2 regions of the Streptomyces sp. UC4497 genome follow, and region 2 is predicted to be linked to the other one. Evidence: riboswitches for the same ligand, from Rfam matches in the RefSeq annotation. Region 2 holds a riboswitch; the other holds the start of a gene.
What was found. A riboswitch is a leader RNA that binds a small molecule or an ion and turns the genes downstream of it on or off. The one in region 2 is predicted to bind glycine.
Positions count from the first base shown of each region.

Region 1: linked by a shared signal. The riboswitch ahead of gcvP (aminomethyl-transferring glycine dehydrogenase) and the one ahead of gcvT (glycine cleavage system aminomethyltransferase GcvT) in region 2 are both predicted to bind glycine.

Region 1 covers NZ_JBTYHB010000005.1:348,813-358,291, forward strand. Annotated here, with positions in the region: gene ACYSUO_RS10455 (hypothetical protein) at 1-330, shown strand, start outside; gene ACYSUO_RS10460 (DUF5999 family protein) at 681-881, shown strand; gene gcvP (aminomethyl-transferring glycine dehydrogenase) at 933-3,818, opposite strand; glycine riboswitch at 4,005-4,100, opposite strand; gene ACYSUO_RS10470 (PRC-barrel domain-containing protein) at 4,224-4,598, shown strand; gene ACYSUO_RS10475 (DNA polymerase IV) at 4,541-5,962, opposite strand; gene ACYSUO_RS10480 (MerR family transcriptional regulator) at 6,009-6,668, opposite strand; gene ACYSUO_RS10485 (bifunctional nuclease family protein) at 6,861-7,334, opposite strand; gene ftsR (transcriptional regulator FtsR) at 7,421-8,149, opposite strand; gene ACYSUO_RS10495 (FHA domain-containing protein) at 8,177-9,085, opposite strand; gene ACYSUO_RS10500 (DUF881 domain-containing protein) at 9,208-9,479, opposite strand, start outside.
Region 2 covers NZ_JBTYHB010000051.1:21,158-30,636, reverse strand. Annotated here, with positions in the region: gene ACYSUO_RS39250 (L-serine ammonia-lyase) at 1-555, opposite strand, end outside; gene glyA (serine hydroxymethyltransferase) at 716-1,978, opposite strand; gene gcvH (glycine cleavage system protein GcvH) at 1,987-2,364, opposite strand; gene gcvT (glycine cleavage system aminomethyltransferase GcvT) at 2,419-3,534, opposite strand; glycine riboswitch at 3,590-3,691, opposite strand; glycine riboswitch at 3,692-3,801, opposite strand; gene ACYSUO_RS39230 (AAA family ATPase) at 3,962-4,579, shown strand; gene ACYSUO_RS39225 (enhanced serine sensitivity protein SseB) at 4,707-5,531, shown strand; gene ACYSUO_RS39220 (enhanced serine sensitivity protein SseB C-terminal domain-containing protein) at 5,660-6,457, shown strand; gene ACYSUO_RS39215 (ABC transporter permease) at 6,792-7,796, shown strand; gene ACYSUO_RS39210 (ABC transporter substrate-binding protein) at 7,913-9,479, shown strand, end outside.

The DNA.
Region 1 (9,479 bases), on a different contig from region 2:
GACGGCTGGGCCTTCTCGCACTTCTTCGAGGGCCCCTACATCAGGTCCACCGAACGGGCCCTTCGCCAGGCGGAGTCGCTGCCCCAGGCCTACCAGCCGCGGCTGCTCTCGGTGCCCGAGCTCTACATGCTCACGCTGTGGCTGCACGGCGAGCGCACCGCCGACCCGGCGAGCGGCCAACCCGCGGCCGACGACATCCTCGTCCCGCTGGCACCCGCACCGCCCGGCATCGCCCCGCACCGCCCGCACCGGGTGGCGGAGCTCCTGCCGGTCCTCACACACCGTCTGACGCCGAGCCCGACCCCGGCCACCGCCGGCCTGCTCGCCTGACCGACCGGGGCCCGCCGACGGCTCCTGTCACACACGCCTGTGCCCCGCACCGTCCGCCGTCCGGTCGCGGGGCACAGCCCTGCCCGGGCGGACTAGCCCGTACCGACCACTCCTAACCACCCGAAGGGAGAGTCGAGTTGAACTGAACCGTCCGCACGGGTGATGCGTCTGACACCCATAAGGACCGCTGCAAGGAAATCCCTGCGGATTGACGCCCACAGGGCAACACTGGGTTCCAGAACTCACGAAATCGGGGGGCGGCCATGAACAAGCCTTCAAGCCGCAGCACGACAGGCACCACCAGCACAGCCCACGTCATCGAGATCACTTCGCAGCGAAAGATCCCATCCATGTGCCAGCACCAGCCACTCTGCCCGACAGCGGAATCCGAGGACAGGGAAGCAGCACTCCCTGTGGCTCACCACCCCGAGCAGGGGTGGAGTCTCCTCTGCAACGGGGTCCTGCTCTTCGAGGACACCGGCGAGCTGCTGCCCAGTGGCAGGATCATCGCCCCGCACCGCCCACTGGGCGCAGTGGTGACGGCGGCGTAGGGATCAGCTGAGCAGGACTGCGCGACCGACGGCCGCGCAGTCCCGAGTGGATCAGCTTTCGTAGGCGTCGATCGGCGGGCAGGAACACACCAGGTTCCGGTCGCCGAACGCCTGGTCGATACGCCGCACCGGCGGCCAGTACTTGTCCGAAGCGACCACCCCGGCCGGGAAGACACCTTCTTCCCGGCTGTACGCGTGCTCCCAGTCACCGCCGAGCATCCCGGCCGTGTGCGGAGCGTTCCGCAGCGGGTTGTCGTCGGCCGCCCACTCGCCGGAGGCGACGCGCTCGATCTCGCCGCGAATCGCGATCATCGCGTCGCAGAACCGGTCGAGCTCCTCGATGTCCTCGCTCTCGGTGGGCTCGATCATGAACGTACCGGCGACCGGGAACGACATGGTCGGCGCGTGGAACCCGTAGTCGATGAGCCGCTTGGCGACGTCGTCGATGCTCACGCCCGTCGCCTTGCTGAGCGGCCGCAGGTCGATGATGCACTCGTGCGCGACGAGCCCGCCCGGGCCGTTGTAGAGCACCGGGAAGTGCGGCTCGAGCCGCTTGGCGATGTAGTTCGCGGAGAGCACGGCGACCTGCGTGGCCCGCTTCAGGCCCTCGCCGCCCATGAGCCGTACGTACGCCCAGGAGATCGGCAGGATCCCGGCGGAGCCCCACGGCGCCGCGGAGATCGGGCCGACGCCCGTCTCGGGGCCCGCGGCCGGCTGCAGCGGGTGGTTCGGCAGGTACGGCGCGAGGTGCTCGCGCACACCCACCGGGCCGACGCCGGGACCGCCGCCGCCGTGCGGAATGCAGAACGTCTTGTGCAGGTTCAGGTGCGAGACGTCGCCGCCGAAGCGGCCCGGCTTGGCGAGACCCACAAGCGCGTTGAGGTTGGCGCCGTCGACGTAGACCTGACCGCCCGCGTCGTGCACGGCGGCGCAGATGTCGGCGACGTGCTCCTCGAAGACACCGTGCGTCGACGGGTACGTGATCATGAGGACGGACAGCTGGTCCGCGTACTGCTCGATCTTGGCGCGAAGGTCCTCGATGTCGACCTCGCCGTCGTCGGCGGTCTTCACGACGACGACCTTCATGCCGGCCATCACGGCGCTCGCCGCGTTCGTGCCGTGCGCGGAGGACGGGATGAGGCAGACGGTGCGCTGCTCGTCGCCGTTGGCCCGGTGGTAGCCACGGACGGCGAGCAGACCGGCGAGCTCGCCCTGCGAGCCGGCGTTCGGCTGCAGCGACACCTTGTCGTAGCCGGTGACCTCGGCGAGCCGCTCCTCCAGCTCACGGATGAGCGTCAGGTAGCCCTGCGCCTGCTCGGCGGGGGCGAAGGGGTGCAGCTGGCCGAACTCGGGCCAGGTGACCGGCTCCATCTCCGTCGTCGCGTTGAGCTTCATCGTGCAGGAGCCCAGCGGGATCATGCCGCGGTCCAGCGCGTAGTCGCGGTCGGCGAGCGTCCGCAGGTAACGCAGCATCGCCGTCTCGGAGCGGTGCTGGTGGAAGACGGGGTGCGTCAGGTAGTCGTCCTCGCGCAGCAGGCCGCCCGGCAGCGTGTCCGCCGCCTCGGCGTCCAGGGCCTCGACGTCCCCCTCGACACCGAACGCGCTCCAAACGGAGCCCAGTTGGGCCCGTGTGGTGGTCTCGTCACAGGAGAGCGAGACGTGATCGGCGTCCACGAGGCGCAGGTTGACACCGCCCTCGCGCGCGGCGGAGACGACCTCGGCGGCCCGGCCGGGCACCCGCACGGTGAGGGTGTCGAAGTACGCGCCGTGCACGACCTCGACGCCGCCCGCGGTGAGTCCCGCGGCGAGCACGGTGGCGTAGCGGTGGGTGCGCCGCGCGATGGACTTCAGGCCCTCGGGCCCGTGGTACACGGCGTACATGCCGGCCATGACGGCGAGCAGCACCTGCGCGGTACAGATGTTGCTGGTCGCCTTCTCGCGGCGGATGTGCTGCTCACGGGTCTGCAGGGCGAGTCGGTACGCCTTGTTGCCGTCGGCGTCGACGGACACACCGACCAGACGGCCCGGCAGCGAGCGCGCGAACTTCTCGCGTACGGCCATGTATCCGGCGTGCGGACCACCGAAGCCCATCGGGACACCGAAGCGCTGCGTCGTACCGACGGCGATGTCCGCGCCGAGTTCGCCGGGCGAGGTCAGCAACGTAAGAGCAAGAAGATCGGCGGCGACGGTGACGATGGCACCCAGCTCGTGCGCCTGGTCGATCACGGGCTTGATGTCCCGCACGACACCCGAGGCACCGGGGTACTGCACGAGCACACCCACGACACCGCGCTCGGCGACCTCGGCGGGGATGCCCTCGCTCAGGTCGGCGACGACGATCTCGACGCCGGTCGGCTCGGCGCGCGTCTCGATGACGGCGATGGTCTGCGGAAGGGCGTCGGCGTCGACGACGTACACGCCGTTCTTGACCTTGCCGACGCGGCGCGACAGGGCCATCGCCTCGGCGGCCGCGGTGCCCTCGTCGAGCAGCGAGGCACCCGAAGTGGGCAGGCCGGTCAACTCGGCGACCATGGTCTGGAAGTTGAGCAGCGCCTCGAGGCGGCCCTGCGAGATCTCCGGCTGGTAGGGCGTGTACGCCGTGTACCAGGACGGGTTCTCCATCACATTGCGCAGGATGACCGGCGGCGTGAACGTCCCGTAGTAACCGAGGCCGATCATCGAGCCGAGCACCTGGTTGCGCTCGGCGAGCGTCTTGAGCTCGGCGAGCACCTCGGCCTCGCTACGGGCGGCCGGAAGGTCGAGCGCCTCGGCGCTCTTGATCACATCGGGCACCGCGGCCGCGGTCAGCTCGTCCAGCGAGCCGTAGCCGACCTGCGCGAGCATCTTGGCCTGAGCGGCGTCATCGGGGCCGATGTGGCGCTGCTCGAAGGGGATTCCTCGCTCCAGCTGCGAGAGCGGAATACGATTGGCGGTCATTGGCGGAGGCCTCCTGGTCATTGCGACCTACGAGGGGCACCACGGCGCGGGTACCCGGACGGCCTCCCCCTCTGTCATCTCAACCTGAGAGCTTCACCGGCCCACCCCGCGAGAACACGGAACACACCGGCTTGCACCGTCGGTGAGAGCGGAAACCGTGCACCCCGCCCTGCTTTCCAGAGTGACCTCGTCCGTGCGGTACAGGGGCCTGAGAGATTCCGGGGAGGATTTGCTCCTTCGGCGCCCCCGACTACTGTCGGAAGACTCTCCCGCACGGGGTCAGCAGCCACTCGCCAGCCTACCAGCGGCTACTTGGCCGCAGCCCCCGAGTGGCCGCCTTCCGCAATGTGCTCTTTCGTAGTGCTTACAGACGAGTTGCGATCATCGCGATCAGTTGGAGGGCCCGTGCAGACCGATGTTGATCCGCGCAATCTGATCGGCCGCAAGGCGTTCGACCGCAACGGAGCCAAGATCGGCACCATCGACGAGGTGTACCTCGACGACGCGACGGGCGAACCGGAGTGGGCCGCGATACGAACCGGCCTGTTCAGCCGCGACGCCTTCGTCCCGCTCGAACCCAGCGACTTCACGGACGGCACGCTGCACGTGCCCTTCGAGCGCTCCCTGATCAAGGACTCCCCCGACTTCGGCGTCGGCCGCCACCTCTCCCCCGAGCAGGAACTCCAGCTCTACGACCACTACGGTCTGGACATCACGGCTCCTCAGTCGCCCGACGTCACATTCGGCAAGGTCGCGGGCGCGGAGGACGACCCGACCTGAACCTCGGCGCCCTCCACCAGCGGAAGCGGATCCGCCGACTCCAGCTCGGGATCGTCGACCCGGAAGGTCCGCACCCGCCCCGGCACCAGCGCATACGGCGTCTCGAACCGCACGGTCACCCGCCCCAGCCCGCTGCCCTGCACCCACCCGGGCCCGAACTCGGCATGCCGCACATCGTGCCCGGCCAGCCATCGCCGCTCGACGGGCTCGGCGGCCTCCACCGGCTCGGCCGCGTCCGCCTCCCCCTCCGGCTCCTCGGCGGCCGCTTCCTCCGCGGCCGCTTCCTCCGCGGCGGCGAACTGCGCGAACAGGTCCTCCTGCGTGAAGTCGGCGAGCCCGCTGACACCGACCCCCAGCAACCGCACACCACCGGTCGTGTCCACGCTCTCCAGCAACCGCGCCGCGGCCTCCCGCACCACCCCGGGGTCGTCCGTCGGCCCCCGCAGCGTCTCGGAGCGCGTCAGCGTCGAGAAGTCGTAGCGCCGCACCTTGAGCACCACGGTCCGCCCCGAGCGCTCGGCCGCTCTCAGCCGCTCCACGCACCGGCCGGCGAGCCTGCGCACCTCCATCCGGACCCGCACCCGGTCATGGATGTCCACGTCGTACGTGTCCTCGACCGATACCGACTTGGAGTCCCGCTCGGCGACGACCGGCCGCTCGTCGCGGGCCAGCGCCATCTCGTACAGATGGCTGCCGTGCGCCTTCCCGAGGAGGCGCACCAGCTCGTCCTCGCCGGCCCCCGCGATCTCCTCCACGGTCAGAATCCCGGCCCGCCGCAGATGATCCGCCGTCGCGGGCCCGACGCCGGGCAGGATCCGCACGGACCGCGGCCCGAGCAGCGCGCGCTCGGTACCGGGGCGTATGAGCACGAGCCCGTCCGGCTTCGCCTCCTCCGAGCCGATCTTGGCGAGCATCTTGGACGCGGCGAGCCCCACGGACCCGGTCAGCCCGGTCACACGCCGGATGTCGGCCCGCAGCCGCCGCCCCACGGCCTCCGCCGAAGCGGCGTCCCAGGCCGCCTCACCGGCCTCCAGATCGACGAACGCCTCGTCCAGGCTCAGCGGCTCCACGAGCGGCGAAAGGGCGCCGAGGAGCCCCATCACCTGCTCGCTGATCTCCCGGTAGAGCCGGAAGCGCGGCACCAGGTAGGCGGCATGCGGGGCGAGCCGGCGCGCCTGTCCCATCGGCATCGCCGAGTGCACCCCGAACTTCCGCGCCTCGTACGACGCCGTGGCCACGACACCGCGCGGACCGAGCCCGCCCACGACGACCGCTTTCCCGCGCAGGCTCGGCTTCGCCGCCTGCTCCGCAGAGGCGTAGAAGGCATCCATGTCGAGATGCAGGATGGTGGGCGCGGTTCTCACATCACTGATGCTGCCCTACGCCACTGACAACGCGGCCGTACGGACCTCACACGGCCCTGCCCCGCCGCCTCGCGAGCTCGTCCGTGGGGTTCGGCGGCACGATCGTCTCGCCGGTGTCCACACGCTCACCGTGCAGCTGCGAGAGCGCGGCCTCCACGTCCCGCCAGACCACGCCCACGGCGATCCCGAAGACCCCCTGGCCGCCCTGGAGCAGATCGTGCACCTCATCCGGCGACGTGCACTCGTACACGGTCGCGCCGTCGCTCATCAGCGTCATCCGCTCCAGGTCCCGGAAGCCGCTCTCGCGCAGGTGCTGCACGGCCGCCCGGATGTTCTGCAAGGAGACGCCCGTGTCCAGGAACCGCTTGACGACCTTGAGGACGACGACGTCCCGGAAGCTGTAGAGCCGCTGTGTCCCCGATCCGTACGCGGAGCGCACACTGGGTTCGACAAGGCCGGTCCTGGCCCAGTAGTCGAGCTGCCGGTAGGTGATGCCGGCCGCCGCACATGCCGTCGGCCCCCGGTATCCCAGCTGCTCGGAAGCGGCCTCGCCGCTGTTCCCCGCCACCACAGGCACGGCCTGTGGGCGCTGCGGAGTGTGATCGGCCGCGCCGCCGTGGAGGGGGTACCCCCTGCTCGAGCTCATTCGAGAGCTCGGGGGAAGGTACGGTCCGCCCGTCGCCGTACCGTCGCCGCTGCTTCTCACGCCGACCTCCTCATTGACCTGCCTTGTCGACGGTAGGCAGTCACAGGGGGTGCGTCAACGAACGCCACACTAGGCACGCCGAGTGATAATCACCCTAAGAGTGGTTTCCCGTGGCCCACCGCCGGGAAAGGCTAGCCGAATGTCCCGAGGGCGCCGCCGCTCGACGCCCGGGCCCGGCCGTCGGCCGACCGGTCACTGGCTGTTGGTGCCGAAGTCCTCGGGAGAGATCTGGTCGAGGAACTCGCGGAACTTCTCCACCTCGTCCTCCTGCTCGTCGGGGATCGCGATCCCCGCATCGTCCAGGACCCCGTCACTGCCGTAGATCGGCGTACCGGTGCGCAGTGCGAGGGCTATGGCGTCCGACGGGCGGGCGCTGACCTCGACCCCGCTCGCGAACACCAGCTCCGCGTAGAAGACGCCTTCGCGCAGGTCCGTGATGCGCACTTCCGTGAGCTCCTGGCCGACCGCCTCAAGGACATCCTTGAAAAGGTCGTGCGTCAGCGGACGCGCGGGCGCCATGCCCTGCTGGGCGAAGGCGATCGCGGTCGCCTCCCCCGGTCCGATCCAGATGGGGAGGTACCGGTCGCCTCCCACTTCACGCAGGAGCACGATCGGCTGGTTGGAGGGCATTTCGACCCGGACACCTACGACGTCGAGCTCGTTCACACAGCAACCCTAGGACGTGCCCGGTCGGTTTGGGTAGTCGGGCATCCACCGAGGACCGGGCCGTCGGTGCTCACCCGAGCCCGCGATCAGGGCAGACGCACCCCGAGCGCGGTCTGCACAAGTGCCGAGTGCAGCCTCACTGTGAGGCCTGCGAGCTCCTTGGCGCGGGCCTCGGCGTGCGCCCGCGTCTGCGGGTTGCGGTGCACCTTCAGGGGGGCCACCACCTGGTCCACCAGGCCGGCCTCCCGGTCCGCGGCCGCCCGCATGACCCGCAGGTGCCGCGGCCCGATCCCGAACCGGGCCAGCTCGCCGATGAGCTCGGCGACCGACACGGCGGACGCGTCGTAGCCACCGTCGGGCAGCGGCGTGAGGAGCCCGTACGACTCCCATTCGTCGAGCTCGTGCTCCTCGACGCCGACGGCGGCCAGCAATTCGTCCCGGCCGACTCGCGCGGCCGTCGGCACATCGGTGCCGTCCTCCGCGTCGCCGGGGCGTCCCGGCGCGGGCACGGGCAGCGTCTCGCCCGGCTCCAGGGCGTCGAGCTGCTCCTTGATGACCTTCAGCGGCAGGTAGTGGTCCCGCTGCATGCGCAGCACATGGGCGAGCCGCTCGACGTCGTCCGGGCTGAACTTCCGGTAGCCCGAGGGCGTGCGCCGCGGCTCGACGAGGCCCTCGGACTCCAGGAACCTGATCTTGGAGATGGTGACTTCGGGAAACTCTTCTCGGAGCACGTTCAGTACGGTGCCGATGCTCATCAGCCGACTGTCCGTGGTGGCGGTGCCCCCGGGGGCACCGCCACTCGTCGTGTGCAGCATGGACCTTCCTGAAGGGTCGCGGACGGTTCAGATACCGCGCTGGCTCGCGTAGAACACCAGCCGGTACTTGCCGATCTGCACCTCGTCCCCGTTGTTCAGCGTCACCGAGTCGATGCGCTCACGGTTCACATACGTGCCGTTGAGGCTGCCGACGTCGGCGACGGTGAACGAGCCGTCCTGCAGGCGACGGAACTCCACGTGGCGGCGCGACACGGTCACGTCGTCCAGGAAGATGTCGCTCTGCGGGTGGCGCCCCGCGGTGGTCAGCTCGCCGTCCAGGAGGAAGCGGCTGCCCGAGTTCGGACCGCGCCGCACCACCAGGAGCGCCGAGCCCAGCGGCAGCGCGTCGACCGCCGCCTGCGCCTCGGGAGAGAGGGCCGGAAGCTGCGTCTGACCCGTCGCCTCCGGGTCGTAGGACTCGAGGCCGGAGATGGAGATCGTGGACGTCGTCTCGGACGGCCCCTCCGGCGCCGCACCGCCGCGCAGCGGCGCACCGCAGTTGGAGCAGAACCGGCTGTTCTCCCCGTTCCGGTTTCCGCACCTCGTACACACCAGGGCCGACATGGACGGATCCTCCTGCCGCGGCTGCCCCGCGGGGGCGTGGGACGCGTACGGGTCGGGGGCAAACCCTCCACCCGTACTTGAGGTTGACGGTTCTCCGAAACCTATGCGGCCGGAACCGGCAGGGTCAACAGACGACGCGCCCTGTCCGCCCGAATTGTCTCCGGCGACCTGGTCCCGGAACAGCGGGCGCTCGCCCACCTGCGTCTCCGGGGCGTCCCCTTGCCGCGGCGCACGGTGACGCGCGTCCTCACGGCTCTTGCCGAACAACTTCGCAAACAACTTCACGGGCGATTCCCCTTGACCGAAACAGACCCGCCCGTGGGGCAGGACGAACCCTGACTGCACACATCGGCGTACATCGCGTACATCAATGACACGGACACCCTCACAACGTCCGTATCCGCCAAACAGTTTCCACCACGCGCACCACCCTTGCTGCGGCGACCCCCCGCAACCTCATGCCCTCGCACGGTATCCACCATGCACCCCCGGCTTCACTCCGAGGACGACCGAGCGTAATCAGGCCGTTGCGCCGATCGCAAGGCATCCACGACGATCTTGTTCGAGCGGCTCACGGCCACCGTGGCCTGCTCCTTCTCCAGCGTCTGCACGACACCCCCGGGGATGTTCAGGGCCGGCTCCAGGTCCTGCGGCTTGCCGATGACCTTGAACCGGTAGGGGCGGCTGATCTCGTGCCCGTCCACACTGATCCCCTTCCCTCCGCTGCCGTCCGTCAGATACGTGTTGGCCACGATGCGGACATCAT
Region 2 (9,479 bases):
CAGCTCGTCGCCGGTGCGGAAGGGGTACTTGAGGGCGGTGTCGTCGGGGACGATCGGGTTCTCGCCCTCGACAGCGTCCTCGTCGACGACGAAGCCGCCGCCCACCGAGTAGTACGTCTTGGTGAGCAGCTCCTTGCGCCCGGAGGCCTCGTCACCGTAGGCCCACAGCGTCATGCCGTTCGCGTGGTACGGGAGGGCCTTGCGGCGGTGCAGGACGAGATCGTCGTCGTACGAGAACGGGATCTCGTGCGCGCCGAGCAGGTTGAGGCGTCCCGTTTCCTTGATCGTCGCGACGCGCTCGTCAGCCTTCTCCACGTCGACGGTGCGCGGGGAGTCGCCTTCAAGGCCGAGCAGCACCGCCTTCGGGGTGCCGTGCCCGTGCCCGGTCGCGCCGAGCGAGCCGTACAGCTCGGCGTGGACGGAGGAGGTGTGGGCCAGCAGGCCCTCGTTCTTCAGGCGCCGCGCGAACATGCGGGCCGCGCGCATCGGGCCGACCGTGTGCGAGCTGGACGGGCCGATGCCGATCGAGAACAGGTCGAAGACCGAGATGGCCACGGTGGAACTCCAAAGGTGGTGGTAGACGCCGTTGTCTGCCGGGCTGTGCATGGTGGCTGTGCATGGAACGGGGCACCGCGCTCACTGATGACTGCTTGTTCCAGTGTGCGCGGTGCCCCGACAGGACGTACCTACGAAAGGGTACGTAATCCGGGCCGAATTACTTCAGGCCGGGGTACAGCGGGTGCTTATCGGCCAGAGCGGTCACCCGGGCCTTGAGCGCCTCCGCGTCGTAGGACGGCTGGAGCGCGAGCGCGATCACGTCGGCGACCTCGCGGAAGTCCTCGGCCTGGAAGCCGCGGGTGGCGAGGGCCGGGGTGCCGATCCGCAGGCCGGAGGTGACCATCGGCGGGCGCGGGTCGTTCGGGACCGCGTTGCGGTTGACCGTGATGCCGACCTCGTGGAGCCGGTCCTCGGCCTGCTGGCCGTCGAGCTCCGAGTCGCGCAGGTCGACGAGGACCAGGTGCACGTCGGTGCCGCCGGACAGGACGTTGACGCCCGCTTCCCGCGACTCCGGGGTCGTCAGACGCTCGGCGAGGATCTGGGCGCCCTCGATCGTGCGGGCCTGACGCTCCTTGAAGTCCTCCGAAGCGGCGACCTTGAAGGAGACGGCCTTGGCCGCGATCACGTGCTCGAGGGGACCGCCCTGGAAGCCCGGGAAGACAGCCGAGTTGAGCTTCTTCGCGAAGTCCTTGTTGCGGGCGAGGATGATGCCGCCGCGCGGGCCGCCGAGCGTCTTGTGCGTCGTGGACGTGACGACGTCGGCGTACGGGACCGGGTTGGGGTGCAGGCCCGCGGCCACGAGGCCCGCGAAGTGCGCCATGTCGACCCACAGGTACGCCTCGACCTCGTCGGCGATGCGACGGAACTCGGCGAAGTCCAGCTGGCGCGGGTACGCGGACCAGCCGGCGATGATCACCTTTGGGCGGTGCTCCTTGGCGAGCCGCTCGACCTCGGCCATGTCGACCAGGCCGGCGTCGTCCACGTGGTACGGGACCACGTTGAACTGCTTGCCGGAGAAGTTCAGGCGCATGCCGTGCGTGAGGTGGCCGCCGTGCGCCAGGTCCAGGCCGAGGATCGTGTCGCCCGGCTTGGCGATGGCGAAGAGGGCGGCCTGGTTCGCGGAGGCGCCGGAGTGCGGCTGCACGTTCGCGTACTCGGCGCCGAAGAGCGCCTTCACGCGGTCGATCGCGATCTGCTCGGTGACGTCGACGTGCTCGCAGCCGCCGTAGTAGCGGCGGCCGGGGTAGCCCTCCGCGTACTTGTTGGTGAGGACCGAGCCCTGGGCCTCCATGACGGCGGCCGGAGCGAAGTTCTCCGACGCGATCATTTCGAGGGTCGACTGCTGGCGCTTCAGCTCGGCGTCGACCGCGACGGCGACCTCGGGGTCGAGCTCGTGCAGGGATTCGTTCAGTACGGACATCGGTGGGGTCAGCTCCCGGAGAACTCGGTGTACTCGTCGGCGGAGAGCAGGTCCTTCGGCTCGTCGGCCAGCCGGACCTTGAACAGCCAGCCGCCCTCGAACGGGGCCGAGTTGACCAGGGCCGGGTCGTCGACGACGTCCTGGTTGATCTCGGTCACCTCGCCGTTGACGGGGGAGTACAGGTCGGAGACCGACTTGGTCGACTCGAGCTCGCCACAGGTCTCGCCCGCGGTCACGGTGTCACCGACCTCGGGGAGCTGGACGAACACGATGTCACCGAGCGCGTTCGCGGCGTGCTCCGTGATGCCGATCGTGGCGACGCCGTCCTCGACGGCCGAGAGCCACTCGTGCTCCTTGCTGTAACGCAGCTGCTGGGGGTTGCTCATGATGCGAATTCTCCTGTACGCGGGAAGGTGCTGGTGACAGAGGGGGAGCGTGCGCTACTTCTGGCGCTTGTAGAACGGCAGGGCCACGACCTCGTACGGCTCGTGCTTGCCGCGGATGTCGACTCCGACACCCGCCGTACCCGCCTCGGCGTGCGCGGGGTCCACGTACGCGATCGCGATCGGCTTGCCGAGCGTCGGGGACGGGGCGCCGGAGGTGACCTCGCCGATCACCTTGCCGTCGACGACGACGGACATCCCGGCGCGCGGGACGCGGCGGCCCTCGGCGATGAGGCCGACGAGCTTGCGGGGCGGGTTGGCCTCGGCGCGCTCGGCGGCGGCGACCAGCGCGTCGTGGCCCACGAAGTTGTCCCCGTGCGAGGTCTTCTCGAACTTCACGACGCGGCCGAGGCCGGCGTCGAAGGGCGTGAGGTCGGTCGTCAGCTCGTGCCCGTACAGCGGCATGCCCGCCTCCAGGCGCAGCGTGTCCCGGCAGGACAGGCCGCAGGGGACGAGGCCGTACTCGGCGCCCGCCTCGGTCAGCGCCTGCCACAGCTTCTCGGCGTCGGCGGGGGAGACGAACAGCTCGAAGCCGTCCTCTCCGGTGTAGCCGGTGCGCGCGATGAGCGCCTCGACACCGGCGACGGTGCCGGGCAGACCCGCGTAGTACTTCAGGCCGTCCAGGTCCGCGTCCGTGACGGACTTCACGATCGCGGCCGAGGTCGGGCCCTGCACCGCGAGCAGCGCGTACGCGTCGTGGTCGTCGCGGACCTCGGCGTCGAAGCCGGCGGCGCGCTCGGTCAGGGCGTCGAGCACGACCTGCGCGTTGCCCGCGTTGGCGACGACCATGTACTCGGTCTCGCCGAGCCGGTACACGATCAGGTCGTCGAGGATCCCGCCGTCCTCGCGGCAGATCATCGTGTAGCGGGCGCGGCCGGCGCCGACGGAGCCGATGTTGCCGACGAGGGCGTGGTTGAGCAGGTCCACGGCCTCGGGCCCGGACACCGTGATCTCGCCCATGTGGGAGAGGTCGAAGAGGCCGGCCCGCGTGCGCACGGCGTTGTGCTCGTCGCGCTCGCTGGCGTAGCGCAGCGGCATGTCCCAGCCGGCGAAGTCGGTCATGGTCGCGCCGAGCGAACGGTGCAGGGCGTCCAGTGCGGTGGTGCGGGTCATAGCTGGTCTGCTCCCAGGGGCATGACGGCGATGGCGGGGTCTCGCGTACGAGACGTCCTCCCCATCTGTCATCGGAACCTGAGAGGTTCGCCCCGAGGGGGCTTGCACCTTGGGTGGGGGCGCCGTGTCACAAAGGCGCCCCACTTTTCAGATCTGCCTCGCCCGCGCGGTACGGGGCCTGAGAGATTCAAGGGAGGAACTTGCTCCTTCGGCGTCCGGGAACTCGTCGATACGACTCGGTACCCGGAACTCTCCCGCGCGGATTCAAGCGGCCGGTATGCAGTTGCGGGCACATCATTGCATGCCCGTCCGACAGGGAAACCCCTTGAGGGGCATTACCTTCTCTTTACACTTGAGGGGCAAGGGTGACGTGACCGCAGCGGGGAGGACGATCACGGTGCACAAGGCAGTGGCGGGGGCTTATGCGGTGTCGGCTTCGGCGCCGGTGGTGGCAGGGGTGATCCCCGGCCAGCGCTCGGTGCGGGACCTGCGCGGCCGCCGTGGTCACACACCACGAAGGCTCGCGTTCGCGGCGGGCGACCTCGTCGTGCTCTCGGGCCTGCCGGGCAGCGGCAAGTCGACGCTGATGCGGCGGGCCGTCACGGAGATCCGGATCGATTCGCAGGACACCCGCGAGCGCTGGGCCGCGCGCATGCCGCGCTACCTGCCGTACGCGCTGTACCGCCCGCTGGTCCGCGTCGCGCACTACGTGGGGCTGCGCCGGGCGATGCGCTCGGGCGTGAGCGTCGTCGTGCACGACTGCGGTACGCAGGCGTGGGTGCGCCGCTGGGTGATCCGCACGGCGCGGCGGCGCGGGGTCGCCGTCCACCTGATGCTGCTCGACGTACCGGCGGACACGGCCCTCGAAGGGCAGCGGGACCGCGGCCGCGGGGTGTCCCGGTACGCCTTCGCCCGGCACCGCCGTGCGGTGGGCGCGCTCGTCAGCTCGACGGAGCGCGGGGACCTGCCGGTCGGGATGGAGTCGGCGGTGCTGCTCGACCGGGCGGCGATGGAGGCGCTGGGAGGGATCACGTTCGGCGACTGACGCGGGGGCCCGCCCGGTAAGCGGCCGGCCCGGTAAGCGGAAGTAACCGCACCGTGTCCCCTTGTGTGTACGAGTTAAGGTCGGGCGGGCACAGCAGCGGGCAGAACAGCAGAGGTTGATGGCAGTCATGGAGTTCCCAGGCACCCAGGAGCCGGGTCACGGTCACGCCCAGGGGCACGAGGGCGGCTACGCCCACCCCGCGCAGGGCTGGCCCGCCAACGAGTTGGAGCAGGTCCTCGCCGCGGCGCTCGGCCAGGAGGCGGGGTCTTCGGCGGGTGGCCGGATCGTCGAGGTGCTCGGCCGCAGCCATGTGTGGATACCGCTGCCCAGGGGCGGTTCGAACGCCAGCAGGGACCTCGATCTGCCGAGCCTGGAGATCGCGGGCCAGGCCTACGTCCCCGTGTTCAGCTCCGAGCAGCAGTTCATGGCGGTCACCGGCGGCCGCATGGACTGCACGGTGGCCCCGGCCGTGGAGTTCGCGCGCGGGCTTCCGCCGCAGGTCGGCATCGCCGTGAACCCGGACGGCACGGTCGGCGTACCGCTGCCGCCGCCGGCCGTCGCCGAGCTGGCCCGCAGTGGTCGCACGCCGCTGGACGGCCCGGCGACGGGTGGCCGCGTGGTGCTGAGCGAGCCCGACTGGCAGGTCGACCCCATGGACTTCCTGGCCGCGGTGCGCGAGGAGTTCGACGGGCTCGGCACGGTGCTGAGCGCCCGGCGCTGCCTCGCGACGGTGGAGGACGCCGAGCCGTCCCTGTTCATCGGCGTGGAGCTGTCGCAGTCCGTGGGCGCCCCGAGCGGCGCGGGGGACCTTCCGCTGGACGCGCTGGGGCGGGCGCTGGGTCGCGCGCCGGTGGCCTGGGCGGTCAACCTGGTGTTCCTGGACGTGACGCAGGACCCCGTCGCGGACTGGTTGCGTACACACGTACGGCCGTTCTACGTACGAGAAGGGTGACGGCGTCCGTCAAGTCGGTGTCAGTATCGCCGCTTAAGCTGGTTTCATGACGTGACCGGACGGCGCTTCGCTTTCCGGCCACGTGTGGAAGCACGGACGTATTTGAAGAGCCGAAGGGGCGGTTACGGGTGAGTGCGTCGGGCACGGCCGCGGCCGGACAGGTCGAGCACATGCTGCGCCAGGTGACGCCGGGACGCTACGACGCGTACGAGGCGCTCCTCAAGGCCCTCGCCGACCCTGCGGCCGGGCAGGTCTGGATGCTGCTCTGGCACGGCCAGGCCGGCTCCCCGGACGCCCAGTACGGGAACATGGACGTGGACGGCTTCTCGTACGCCCCGTGCGTCACCTCCGCCCAGGAGCTCTCCGCCTCCGGCTGGTCGCGGGCGTACGAGGTGGTGAGCGGGGTCGACGCGGCGCGCACGCTCTACCCGGACCACTACGGGCTCTGGCTGAACCCGCACGCGCCGGGTGGCGGCGTCGGCATCCCGTGGCTCGACCTGCGCCGTATCGCGGGCGGCCTCGACCGGCAGCCGGCGGGCCCGCTGCGGCTCTCCGAGCCGACGATCGAAATCCCCCAGTTCTACGCAGTTCTGACGCAGAACGCGCACCGGACGACGGCGATCCGCTCGCTGCGCCGCGCCTGGGTCCAGCCGACGCTGGGTGCGCCCTATCTCGCCATCGGCCTGGACGTCTACGACACGTCTCCGGCGTCCGTGGACGCGGTGCGGGCGATGATGCAGCAGTCCATCCCGGCGGTCCCGGAGGGGCTTCCGGTGTCCACCGTGGCGATGTCGGACGAGTACGACCCGGTGGCGATGTGGCTGCGGCAGGCGCGGCCGTTCTACGACCGTGAGGCGCACGCGGCACCGGCGGCTCCCGCCGGGGGTGGGTACGGGTATCCGCCGCCGTACGGCGCGACGTTCTAAAGATGTCCTCAAACGCCGGACGGGCTGGATAATTCCAGCCCGTCCGGCGTTTGGCGGCAGCTTTTCGGCCCAGTCGGCGACTGACCGCAACATGTCCGGTTCAACCCCAACTGCCCCGTGTCCGCCTCCCGTTCACGGCAGTCCGGATAACGGAACACCCCAGCCAGCATCACGTTTAGGCATCCTTTCGCCGTCAAGTCTGGCAACAGATCGCGCCCAGGTTGAAGACTCCCGCAACAAGGGGGCTTCGCCTCTGTGTACGACGGACTGAACCACGCCGCCACAGCGGCAAGTGCGGGCCGGTCACCGCCGGTTGAGAGGGGTCCCTGCCACGATGACGGCACCATTGCACGACACGAGCGCGGAAGCGGTTCCGAGCGCACCGGTCGAGCCTGCCAAGGACGACGGAGGTCGCAAGGTCGAGGGACGGTCGCTCAAGCAGATCGCCTGGAACCGGCTCAAGCGCGACAAGGTCGCCCTCGGCGGTGGCATCGTTGTCGTGCTCCTCGTCCTGGTCGCGGTCTTCGCGCCGCTCATCGTCAGCCTGCTCGGCCACCCGCCGAACGAGTTCCACCAGGACAAGCTCGACCCGCTGACGAACCTGCCCCAGGGCGCGCTCGGCGGTATGAGCAGCGACTTCCTGCTCGGCATCGAGCCGAACAAGGGCCGCGACGTCTTCAGCCGCATCGTCTACGGCGCCCGGATCTCGCTGCTCGTGGCATTCCTCGCGGCGATCGTCGCGACGGTGCTGGGCACGCTGTTCGGCATCATGGCCGGCTACTTCGGCGGCTGGGTCGACACGGTGATCAGCCGTGTGATGGACGTGCTGCTCTCGTTCCCGCAGCTGCTCTTCATCATCTCCCTGGTCTCGGTGCTCCCGGACGACCTGCTCGGCCTGACCGGCAGCGGGGTGCGCATCGCCGTCCTCGTCATGGTCATCGGCTTCTTCGGCTGGCCGTACATCGGACGCATCGTCCGAGGGCAGACGCTCTCCCTGCGGGAGCGTGAATACGTGGAAGCGGCACGGTCGTTGGGTGGTGGCAAGCGGCACATCCTGTTCCGCGAACTGCTGCCGAACCTGGTCGCGCCGATCGTCGTCTACATGACGCTGATGATCCCGACCAACATCCTCACGGAGGCGGCGCTCAGCTTCCTCGGTGCGGGTGTCAGGCCGCCCACGGCCTCCTGGGGCGGCATGCTCCGCGACGCCCTGGAGACGTACGAACACGACCCGATGTTCATGATCGTCCCGGGTGTCACGATCTTCATCACCGTTCTCGCGTTCAACCTCTTCGGCGACGGGCTGCGCGACGCTCTTGATCCCAAGGGCACCCGGTAGCGCCGTACAAGTCCAACTGGCTTTCACAGAACTGCCCCTGCAGCACCGTCAGGCGGCTTGACTCATTGGTTCTCCGGCACTTGGTCCGGGACCGCGATCTCGGAGGTTACGAGAAAATGCCCACAGGTTCCTCGAAACGACGGCTTGCCGCCGGCGCCGCCCTCGTGGTCGCGGCGCTGGTGACGACCACGGCGTGCGGCGGTGGCAGCGACGACGACTCCAAGGACTCGTCCAAGGGCGCCGGTTACGACGCCGCGTACAACAAGATCGCCAACCCTTCGAAGAAGAAGGGAGGCACGCTGCGCATGGTCGGCAAGCAGGACCTCGACTCCGCCGACCCGCAGCGCGCCTACTACGGCATGTCGTGGGACTTCATGCGGTTCTACACGCGCCAACTGGTCACCTACGCGCCCAAGCCGGGCGAGGCGTCCAACGAGCTCGTCGGCGACCTGGCCAAGGCCCCCGGCAAGATCTCCGACGACGGCAAGACGTACACGTACAACCTGCGTGACGGCATCACCTGGCAGGACGGCTCGCCGATCACGTCCAAGGACATCAAGTACGGCATCGAGCGCATCTGGGCGACGGACACCATCACCGGTGGTCCGCAGTACCTGAAGCAGAACCTGGACCCCAAGGGCGAGTACAAGGGCCCGTACAAGGACAAGTCCAAGGACAAGCTCGGCCTGAAGTCGATCGAGACGCCGGACGACAAGACCATCGTCTTCAAGCTGCCGAAGCCCAACGGTGACTTCGAGCAGTTCCTCGCCATGCCGTCCGGCTCGCCGGTCAAGCAGGACAAGGACACGAAGGCCAAGTACACCCAGTCGCCGTTCTCCGCGGGCCCGTACAAGTTCCAGTCGTACAAGGCCAACAAGAAGATCGTGCTGGTGCGCAACGACAAGTGGAAGCGGTCCTCGGACCCGGTCCGCGCGGCGCTCCCGGACAAGATCGACGTGACGATCTCCGCCAACCTGGAGGAGAACGACAAGCGCCTGATGGAAGGCGACTACGACGTCGACATGAACGGCACCGGCATGACCCAGTCGGGTCGCGTCACCGCCGTCCAGGACCACAAGGACAACGTCGACAACATGCGGACCTCCTTCGTCCGCTACGTCGCCCTGGTGCACAAGGCCAAGCCGTTCGACAACGTGCACTGCCGCAAGGCCGTGTTCTACGGGACGGACTTCGCGGGCCTGCAGCAGGTGCGCGGCGGCAAGCTGGCCGGTGGTGACATCGCCAACTCGACGCTGCCGAAGTCGATCAAGGGCCACACGGACTACGACCCGTACGGCATCCTCGCCCGCAAGGGCAAGCCGGACGCGGCCAAGGCCAAGGCCGAGCTGAAGGAGTGCGGCAAGCCGAACGGCTTCTCCACGAAGATCACCGCCCGTACCAACAACCCGGGCGAGGTCGACACCGCGGAGGCGCTGCAGGAGCAGCTCGCCAAGGTCGGCATCAAGGTCGAGGTCGACTCCTTCGACGGCGCCGAGTCCGCCTCGGTCACCGGCTCCCCGAAGGTCGTCAAGGCGCGCGGCTACGGCATGATCATGAGCGGTTGGGGCCCGGACTTCCCGTCCGGACAGGGCTTCGGCCAGCCGCTGTGGGACAGCCGCTTCCTCGCGCAGACCGGTAACTACAACGAGTCCGAGATCGACGACCCGAAGATCGACGCGACCT